One region of the Rossellomorea marisflavi genome, then DNA from elsewhere that is predicted to be linked to it. Evidence: a T-box and tRNA genes for the amino acid it is inferred to sense, from the RefSeq annotation. Region 1 holds a T-box; the other holds one or more tRNA genes.
What was found. A T-box is a leader RNA that pairs with one kind of tRNA and senses whether it is charged. The one in region 1 lies ahead of ileS (isoleucine--tRNA ligase), so its partner is inferred to be a tRNA-Ile.

Region 1 (4,211 bases):
AAGAGAAATACGAAGAACATGAGGAGAAGAAGCCCATGAAATCCCAGTCACCGGCACAGACGAAACAAAACGTTGTCAGCCTGCAGAGCGTTCAAAAGTCATCCAAGGTGATCCTTGTTGAGCCACGCGTGTACGCAGAGGCCCAGGAAATTGCCGACCATCTCAAAAATCGCCGTTCTGTCTTGGTGAACCTGCAGCGAATCCAGCATGACCAGGCGAAACGGATCGTTGATTTCCTGAGCGGCACCGTATATGCCATCGGTGGCGATATCCAGCGGGTGGGGAGTGACATTTTCCTGTGCACGCCAGATAACGTCGAGGTGAGCGGAAACATTTCTGAACTCCTCAGTGAAGAAGACTTTACAGAATCGAGGTGGTAAGCTGAATCATGTTCCTTCTATATCAAATATTATCGTCCCTATTGAATATCTATATGTGGGCGCTCATCATCTATATCCTGATGTCGTGGTTCCCCAATGCCCGGGAAACCTCCATTGGCCAGATCCTCGCCCGCATATGCGAGCCTTATCTGGAACAGTTCCGGAAGTTCATCCCTCCCCTTGGGATGATCGATATTTCACCGATTGTCGCCTTCATCGTACTTAGACTGGCCGACAAAGGCCTTAGTCAACTTTTCTTATGGATTTTGTAGTAAGCTTTAAAGGACTGATACCCTTGCCGGTTCAGTCCTTTTGCATGGAGGGAGTTAAAACCTATGTCGACACTTTATCAGCATTTCAGACCGGAAGAGAGGGGGTTCATCGACCAGGTGGTCGAATGGAAGGAGCAGGTGGAGAGCCAGTATGCCCAGAAACGGACCGATTTCCTCGATCCCCGGGAGCAGCACATCCTCCTCAGCATCATCGGGACCGAAGGCAGCGTCAGGGTCGCATTTTTTCCGAAAACAGGGGAGCGCAAGCGTGCGCTGATCTACCCCGACTATTATGAGCCTTCTGAAGAAGATTATGGAATATGCCTGTATGAGATTCACTACCCTGCTAAGTTTGTTACAATAGAGCATAGGCAGATCCTCGGGACGCTTATGTCACTAGGTCTTAAAAGGGAAAAATTCGGGGATATCCCTACTGAAGGGGAACGGTATCAGCTCGTGGCGGCCGATGAAATTTCAGGGTGCTTGGAAATGGAGCTGCAACAGATCGGGAAAGCGAGGGTCTCACTCGAAAAGCGTCAGGTGGCAGAACTATTCATCACGGATGAGAAGTGGAGTGAAAATACCACAACGGTAAGCTCCCTGAGACTTGATGTGATCCTCTCCGCCATTCAGGGGGTTTCCCGGCAAAAGGCTCAGGCTCTCATTAAAGCTTCACTCGTGAAGGTAAACTGGAGGGCAACCGAGAGTACGTCCTTCGAGGTGGAAGAGGGGGATGTCATCTCGACGCGGGGGTTCGGCAGAAGCAAACTGCTGACCATCGACGGTAAGACGAAGCGGGATAAATGGCGGATCACGTTCGGTGTTTTGAAATAATTTTGCGAAATTAAAGGAAATTCGGTACAAGCTGTCGTAAAATTAGTTATAATGATAGTAATCAACCAAGTTTTGGAGGTGGCGCCCATGCCTTTGACGCCGTTAGATATACATAATAAAGAATTCAGCCGTGGATTCCGCGGATATGATGAAGACGAAGTAAATGAATTCCTCGACCAGATCATCAAGGATTATGAGATCCTGATCCGTGAGAAGAAGGAAACAGAAGAACGCCTTGATTCCCTGAACGAACGCCTTGGACACTTCACGACGATTGAAGAAACGTTGAATAAATCCATTGTCGTAGCCCAAGAAGCCGGTGAAGAAGTGAAGCGCAATGCGATGAAGGAATCGAAGCTCATCATCAAGGAAGCCGAGAAGAACGCCGACCGTATCGTCAATGAAGCACTTTCGAAAGCCCGCAGGATTGCCATTGAAATCGAAGAGCTCAAAAAGCAGTCCAAAGTGTTCCGCACACGCTTCAAAATGCTCATAGAAGCTCAGCTTGACCTCCTCGATACGAATGATTGGGATCAGCTCATGGAATTCGATGTGGACGCAACGGATCTGAAGACCTTGAAAGAAGAAGAGACACTGACTTGACGGATAGGCAGGTCTTTTCATATAATTGAAAAACCAAAAGAATACCTGTCATCAAAAGGCTGTGACAGGGAGAGTACGTTTCAGCAATAACCTTTATCAGCGAATCGGGGGCGGTGCAAGCCCGGTAGGGAAATGAAGCGGAAGATCACCCTTGAGCCCTGTCTGTGAACATATGCTAGCGGACGGCGACTGATCCATGTTACGGATTTTCGAGTGAGGGCAATCATGCCCTTATGAGGGTGGTACCGCGGGAAAAGCTTTCTCGTCCCTTTCTTAGGGATGAGGAAGCTTTTTTTTCATGGTTTGGATGACAGGTTCAATTGAAGAAGGAGGACCATTGAATTGGAATACAAAGAAACGTTATTAATGCCAAAAACAGAATTCCCCATGAGGGGCAACCTGCCAAATCGTGAACCGAAGATGCAGGAGCAGTGGAACGATATGTCGATCTATGACAGAGTACAGGAACGGACAAAAGGCCGTCCTCTGTTCATCCTTCATGATGGACCTCCATATGCAAATGGTAATATCCACATGGGCCATGCCCTCAACAAGATCTTGAAGGACTTCATCGTCCGCTATAAATCCATGAGTGGTTTCCATGCACCGTATGTACCAGGTTGGGATACTCATGGGCTGCCGATCGAGCAGGCCTTGACCAATAAAGGAGTCAAGCGCAAGGAAATGACCGTAGCGGAATTCAGGAAGCTTTGTGAAGAGTATGCATATGAGCAGGTGGACAATCAGCGCGCGCAATTCAAGCAGCTCGGCGTTCGCGGCGACTGGGAGAATCCATATATCACACTGAAACCGGAATACGAAGCTCAGCAGATCAAGGTATTCGGTGATATGGCGAAAAAAGGGTATATCTATAAAGGGAAAAAACCTGTGTATTGGTCACCTTCAAGTGAGTCTGCGCTTGCAGAAGCTGAGATTGAATATCAGGACAAAAAGTCACCATCGATTTATGTGGCATTCCCTGTAGCTGACGGTAAGGATGTCCTTGCAACTGGTGATAAGTTCATCATCTGGACGACGACTCCTTGGACGATTCCGGCAAATCTCGCCATCGCGGTGAACGGGAAACTGAATTACTCGGTCGTAAGCGTTGGAAGCGAGCGCTTCATCGTGGCGGAGGATCTCCTTGAGGAAGTTGCCTCTGTCCTTGAGTGGGAAAATCACTCTGTCGAGAAGACAGTCAAGGGATCAGATCTTGAGTACATTGTTGCCAAGCATCCGATCTATGATCGTGATTCTCTTGTCATCCTTGGTGACCATGTGACAACAGACTCTGGTACAGGCTGTGTCCATACCGCACCGGGTCATGGTGAAGATGATTTCATCATCGGGAAAAAATACAACCTGGATGTTCTTTGTCCTGTAGACGACAAGGGCGTACTGACAGATGAAGCACCAGGATTCGAAGGTCTCTTCTATGATAAGGCGAATAAACCGATTACTGAAAAACTGGAAGAGGTAGGGGCCCTTCTGAAGATTTCGTTCTTTACGCACTCCTACCCACACGACTGGCGTACAAAAAAACCGGTCATCTTCCGTGCAACAGCACAGTGGTTTGCGTCCATTGATAAATTCCGTGACGAACTGCTACAGGCAGTCAATGAGACAGAGTGGATCCCTGCGTGGGGAGAGACGCGCCTTTACAACATGGTCCGCGATCGTGGAGACTGGTGTATCTCACGTCAGCGTGCATGGGGCGTACCGATTCCCGTCTTCTATGCTGAAAATGGACAGGAAATCATCACTGATGAAACGATCAGTCATGTGTCAGACCTATTCCGCAAGCATGGATCGAACATTTGGTTTGAGCGTGAAGCAAAAGAGCTCCTTCCCGAAGGATTCACTCATGAAGGAAGCCCGAACGGCCACTTCACGAAAGAAACCGACATCATGGATGTTTGGTTTGATTCAGGGTCCTCACATCAGGCCGTCCTTGAAGAACGTGATGGCCTTCAGCGCCCTGCGGACCTCTATCTCGAAGGATCCGATCAATACCGCGGCTGGTTCAACTCTTCATTGACTACCGGCGTAGCCGTGACAGGCAAAGCACCGTATAAAGGCGTTTTAAGCCACGGGTTCGCTCTTGATGGCAATGGGCGCAAAA
Region 2 (4,211 bases), 1.8 Mb from region 1:
GTCGGAACTTACCCGACAAGGAATTTCGCTACCTTAGGACCGTTATAGTTACGGCCGCCGTTTACTGGGGCTTCGATTCGCACCTTCGCTTGCGCTAAGCACTCCTCTTAACCTTCCAGCACCGGGCAGGCGTCAGCCCCTATACTTCGCCTTACGGCTTCGCAGAGACCTGTGTTTTTGCTAAACAGTCGCCTGGGCCTATTCACTGCGGCTCTCTCGGGCTTGCACCCTACCAGAGCACCCCTTCTCCCGAAGTTACGGGGTCATTTTGCCGAGTTCCTTAACGAGAGTTCTCTCGCTCACCTTAGGATTCTCTCCTCGCCTACCTGTGTCGGTTTGCGGTACGGGCACCATCTTCCTCGCTAGAGGCTTTTCTTGGCAGTGTGGAATCAGGAACTTCGCTACTATAATTCGCTCGCTATCACAGCTCAGCCTTCACGATGATGGGATTTGCCTCATCATCAGCCTAACTGCTTAGACGCACATATCCAGCAGTGCGCTTACCCTATCCTCCTGCGTCCCCCCATTGCTCAAATGGAAGAAAGGTGGTACAGGAATATCAACCTGTTGTCCATCGTCTACGCCTATCGGCCTCGACTTAGGTCCCGACTAACCCTGAGCGGACGAGCCTTCCTCAGGAAACCTTAGGCATTCGGTGGATGGGATTCTCACCCATCTTTCGCTACTCATACCGGCATTCTCACTTCTAAGCACTCCACCAGTCCTTACGGTCTAGCTTCGCAGTCCTTAGAACGCTCTCCTACCACTGACACCAAACGGTGTCAATCCACAGCTTCGGTGATACGTTTAGCCCCGGTACATTTTCGGCGCAGAGTCACTCGACCAGTGAGCTATTACGCACTCTTTAAATGGTGGCTGCTTCTAAGCCAACATCCTGGTTGTCTAAGCAACTCCACATCCTTTTCCACTTAACGTATACTTTGGGACCTTAGCTGGTGGTCTGGGCTGTTTCCCTTTCGACTACGGATCTTATCACTCGCAGTCTGACTCCCATGGATAAGTCTTTGGCATTCGGAGTTTGTCTGAATTCGGTAACCCGATGAGGGCCCCTAGTCCAAACAGTGCTCTACCTCCAAGACTCTTACAACATGAGGCTAGCCCTAAAGCTATTTCGGAGAGAACCAGCTATCTCCAGGTTCGATTGGAATTTCTCCGCTACCCACACCTCATCCCCGCACTTTTCAACGTGCGTGGGTTCGGACCTCCATCCAGTGTTACCTGGACTTCATCCTGGACATGGGTAGATCACCTGGTTTCGGGTCTACGACCACATACTCATTCGCCCTATTCAGACTCGCTTTCGCTGCGGCTCCGTCTTCTCAACTTAACCTTGCATGGGATCGTAACTCGCCGGTTCATTCTACAAAAGGCACGCCATCACCCGTTAACGGGCTCTGACTACTTGTAGGCACACGGTTTCAGGTTCTATTTCACTCCCCTTCCGGGGTGCTTTTCACCTTTCCCTCACGGTACTGGTTCACTATCGGTCACTAGGGAGTATTTAGCCTTGGGAGATGGTCCTCCCAGCTTCCGACGGGATTTCACGTGTCCCGCCGTACTCAGGATCCACTCAAGAGGGAACGAAGTTTCGACTACAGGGTTGTTACCTTCTTTGACGAGCCTTTCCAGACTTCTTCGTCTACCCCGTTCCTTTGTAACTCCGTATAGAGTGTCCTACAACCCCAAGAGGCAAGCCTCTTGGTTTGGGCTAATCCCGTTTCGCTCGCCGCTACTCAGGGAATCGCATTTGCTTTCTCTTCCTCCAGGTACTTAGATGTTTCAGTTCCCTGGGTCTGCCTTCCATGCTCTATGTATTCAAGCAAGGATACTGTTCCATTACGAACAGTGGGTTCCCCCATTCGGAAATCTTCGGATCAGCTCACTTACAGCTCCCCGAAGCATATCGGTGTTAGTCCCGTCCTTCGTCGGCTCCTAGTGCCAAGGCATCCACCGTGCGCCCTTATTAACTTAACCGAATTGGTTAAAAACCTAAAATGGCGATACTCGGTAATTTCTTGACTATCAATAAAACTTTATCTAGTTTTCAAAGAACAATGTTCACTCTTTCACAGATGGAAAGAATGTTTGGTGGAGCCTAGCGGGATCGAACCGCTGACCTCCTGCGTGCAAAGCAGGCGCTCTCCCAGCTGAGCTAAGGCCCCGTATGATATGAGATTGGAAATGGTGGGCCTAAGTGGACTCGAACCACCGACCTCACGCTTATCAGGCGTGCGCTCTAACCAGCTGAGCTATAGGCCCCCAACTCTTAATGATGAGTTAAACCATCAAAACTGAACAAAACTTCGACGTCGTCAAACGTTTTAAGTAAATCTTCCTTAGAAAGGAGGTGATCCAGCCGCACCTTCCGATACGGCTACCTTGTTACGACTTCACCCCAATCATCTGTCCCACCTTAGGCGGCTGGCTCCAAAAGGTTACCTCACCGACTTCGGGTGTTACAAACTCTCGTGGTGTGACGGGCGGTGTGTACAAGGCCCGGGAACGTATTCACCGCGGCATGCTGATCCGCGATTACTAGCGATTCCAGCTTCATGTAGGCGAGTTGCAGCCTACAATCCGAACTGAGAACGGTTTTATGGGATTGGCTAAACCTCGCGGTCTTGCAGCCCTTTGTACCGTCCATTGTAGCACGTGTGTAGCCCAGGTCATAAGGGGCATGATGATTTGACGTCATCCCCACCTTCCTCCGGTTTGTCACCGGCAGTCATCTTAGAGTGCCCAACTGAATGCTGGCAACTAAGATCAAGGGTTGCGCTCGTTGCGGGACTTAACCCAACATCTCACGACACGAGCTGACGACAACCATGCACCACCTGTCACTCTGTCCCCCGAAGGGGAAAGCCCTATCTCTAGGGTTGTCAGAGGATGTCAAGACCTGGTAAGGTTCTTCGCGTTGCTTCGAATTAAACCACATGCTCCACCGCTTGTGCGGGCCCCCGTCAATTCCTTTGAGTTTCAGTCTTGCGACCGTACTCCCCAGGCGGAGTGCTTAATGCGTTAGCTGCAGCACTAAAGGGCGGAAACCCTCTAACACTTAGCACTCATCGTTTACGGCGTGGACTACCAGGGTATCTAATCCTGTTTGCTCCCCACGCTTTCGCGCCTCAGTGTCAGTTACAGACCAGAAAGTCGCCTTCGCCACTGGTGTTCCTCCAAATATCTACGCATTTCACCGCTACACTTGGAATTCCACTTTCCTCTTCTGCACTCAAGTTCCCCAGTTTCCAATGACCCTCCACGGTTGAGCCGTGGGCTTTCACATCAGACTTAAGAAACCACCTGCGCGCGCTTTACGCCCAATAATTCCGGACAACGCTTGCCACCTACGTATTACCGCGGCTGCTGGCACGTAGTTAGCCGTGGCTTTCTGGTTAGGTACCGTCAAGGCGCCGCCCTATTCGAACGGCACTTGTTCTTCCCTAACAACAGAGTTTTACGATCCGAAAACCTTCTTCACTCACGCGGCGTTGCTCCGTCAGACTTTCGTCCATTGCGGAAGATTCCCTACTGCTGCCTCCCGTAGGAGTCTGGGCCGTGTCTCAGTCCCAGTGTGGCCGATCACCCTCTCAGGTCGGCTACGCATCGTCGCCTTGGTGAGCCATTACCTCACCAACTAGCTAATGCGCCGCGGGTCCATCTGTAAGTGATAGCCGAAGCCACCTTTCAACCTTCCCCCATGCGGGGGTAGGTGTTATCCGGTATTAGCCCCGGTTTCCCGGAGTTATCCCAGTCTTACAGGCAGGTTACCCACGTGTTACTCACCCGTCCGCCGCTGATCTCAGGGAGCAAGCTCCCATCGATCCGCTCGACTTGCATGTATTAGGCACGCCGCCAGCGTTCGTCCTGAGCCAGGATCAAACTCTCCATAAAAAGTTTGAATAGCTCTTTTAAAAATAAATCTAGAATTAACGTTGACGTGTTTGTCTTGTTTTGTTCAGTTTTCAAGGTTCAAATGTTACTTAAGCTCTCTTGAGCACCTCTTAAATATACCATGATATCAGTCAGTGAGTCAAGCTTTTTCTTAAGTTGTTTTTCGATGTCGTTTTGGCGACAAGGAATATAATATCACCTATTAGCCTATTACGTCAATACTAATTTCAATTTAAATTTAAAAGATTTCATTTCCCCGGCGCAGGTATGATTTTACCCTTACCCGCACCAGGGACATC

Region 2: it has a tRNA-Ile gene. The T-box ahead of ileS (isoleucine--tRNA ligase) is inferred to sense a tRNA for this amino acid. The anticodon was not compared.

What each region holds. Positions count from the first base shown of each region.
Region 1 covers NZ_CP081870.1:1,818,176-1,822,386, forward strand. Annotated here, with positions in the region: gene K6T23_RS09655 (cell division protein SepF) at 1-380, shown strand, start outside; gene K6T23_RS09660 (YggT family protein) at 389-652, shown strand; gene K6T23_RS09665 (YlmH family RNA-binding protein) at 716-1,486, shown strand; gene K6T23_RS09670 (DivIVA domain-containing protein) at 1,574-2,089, shown strand; T-box leader at 2,142-2,362, shown strand; gene ileS (isoleucine--tRNA ligase) at 2,432-4,211, shown strand, end outside.
Region 2 covers NZ_CP081870.1:35,785-39,995, reverse strand. Annotated here, with positions in the region: rRNA gene K6T23_RS00205 (23S ribosomal RNA) at 1-1,995, opposite strand, end outside; tRNA gene K6T23_RS00200 (tRNA-Ala) at 2,108-2,183, opposite strand; tRNA gene K6T23_RS00195 (tRNA-Ile) at 2,204-2,280, opposite strand; rRNA gene K6T23_RS00190 (16S ribosomal RNA) at 2,362-3,912, opposite strand.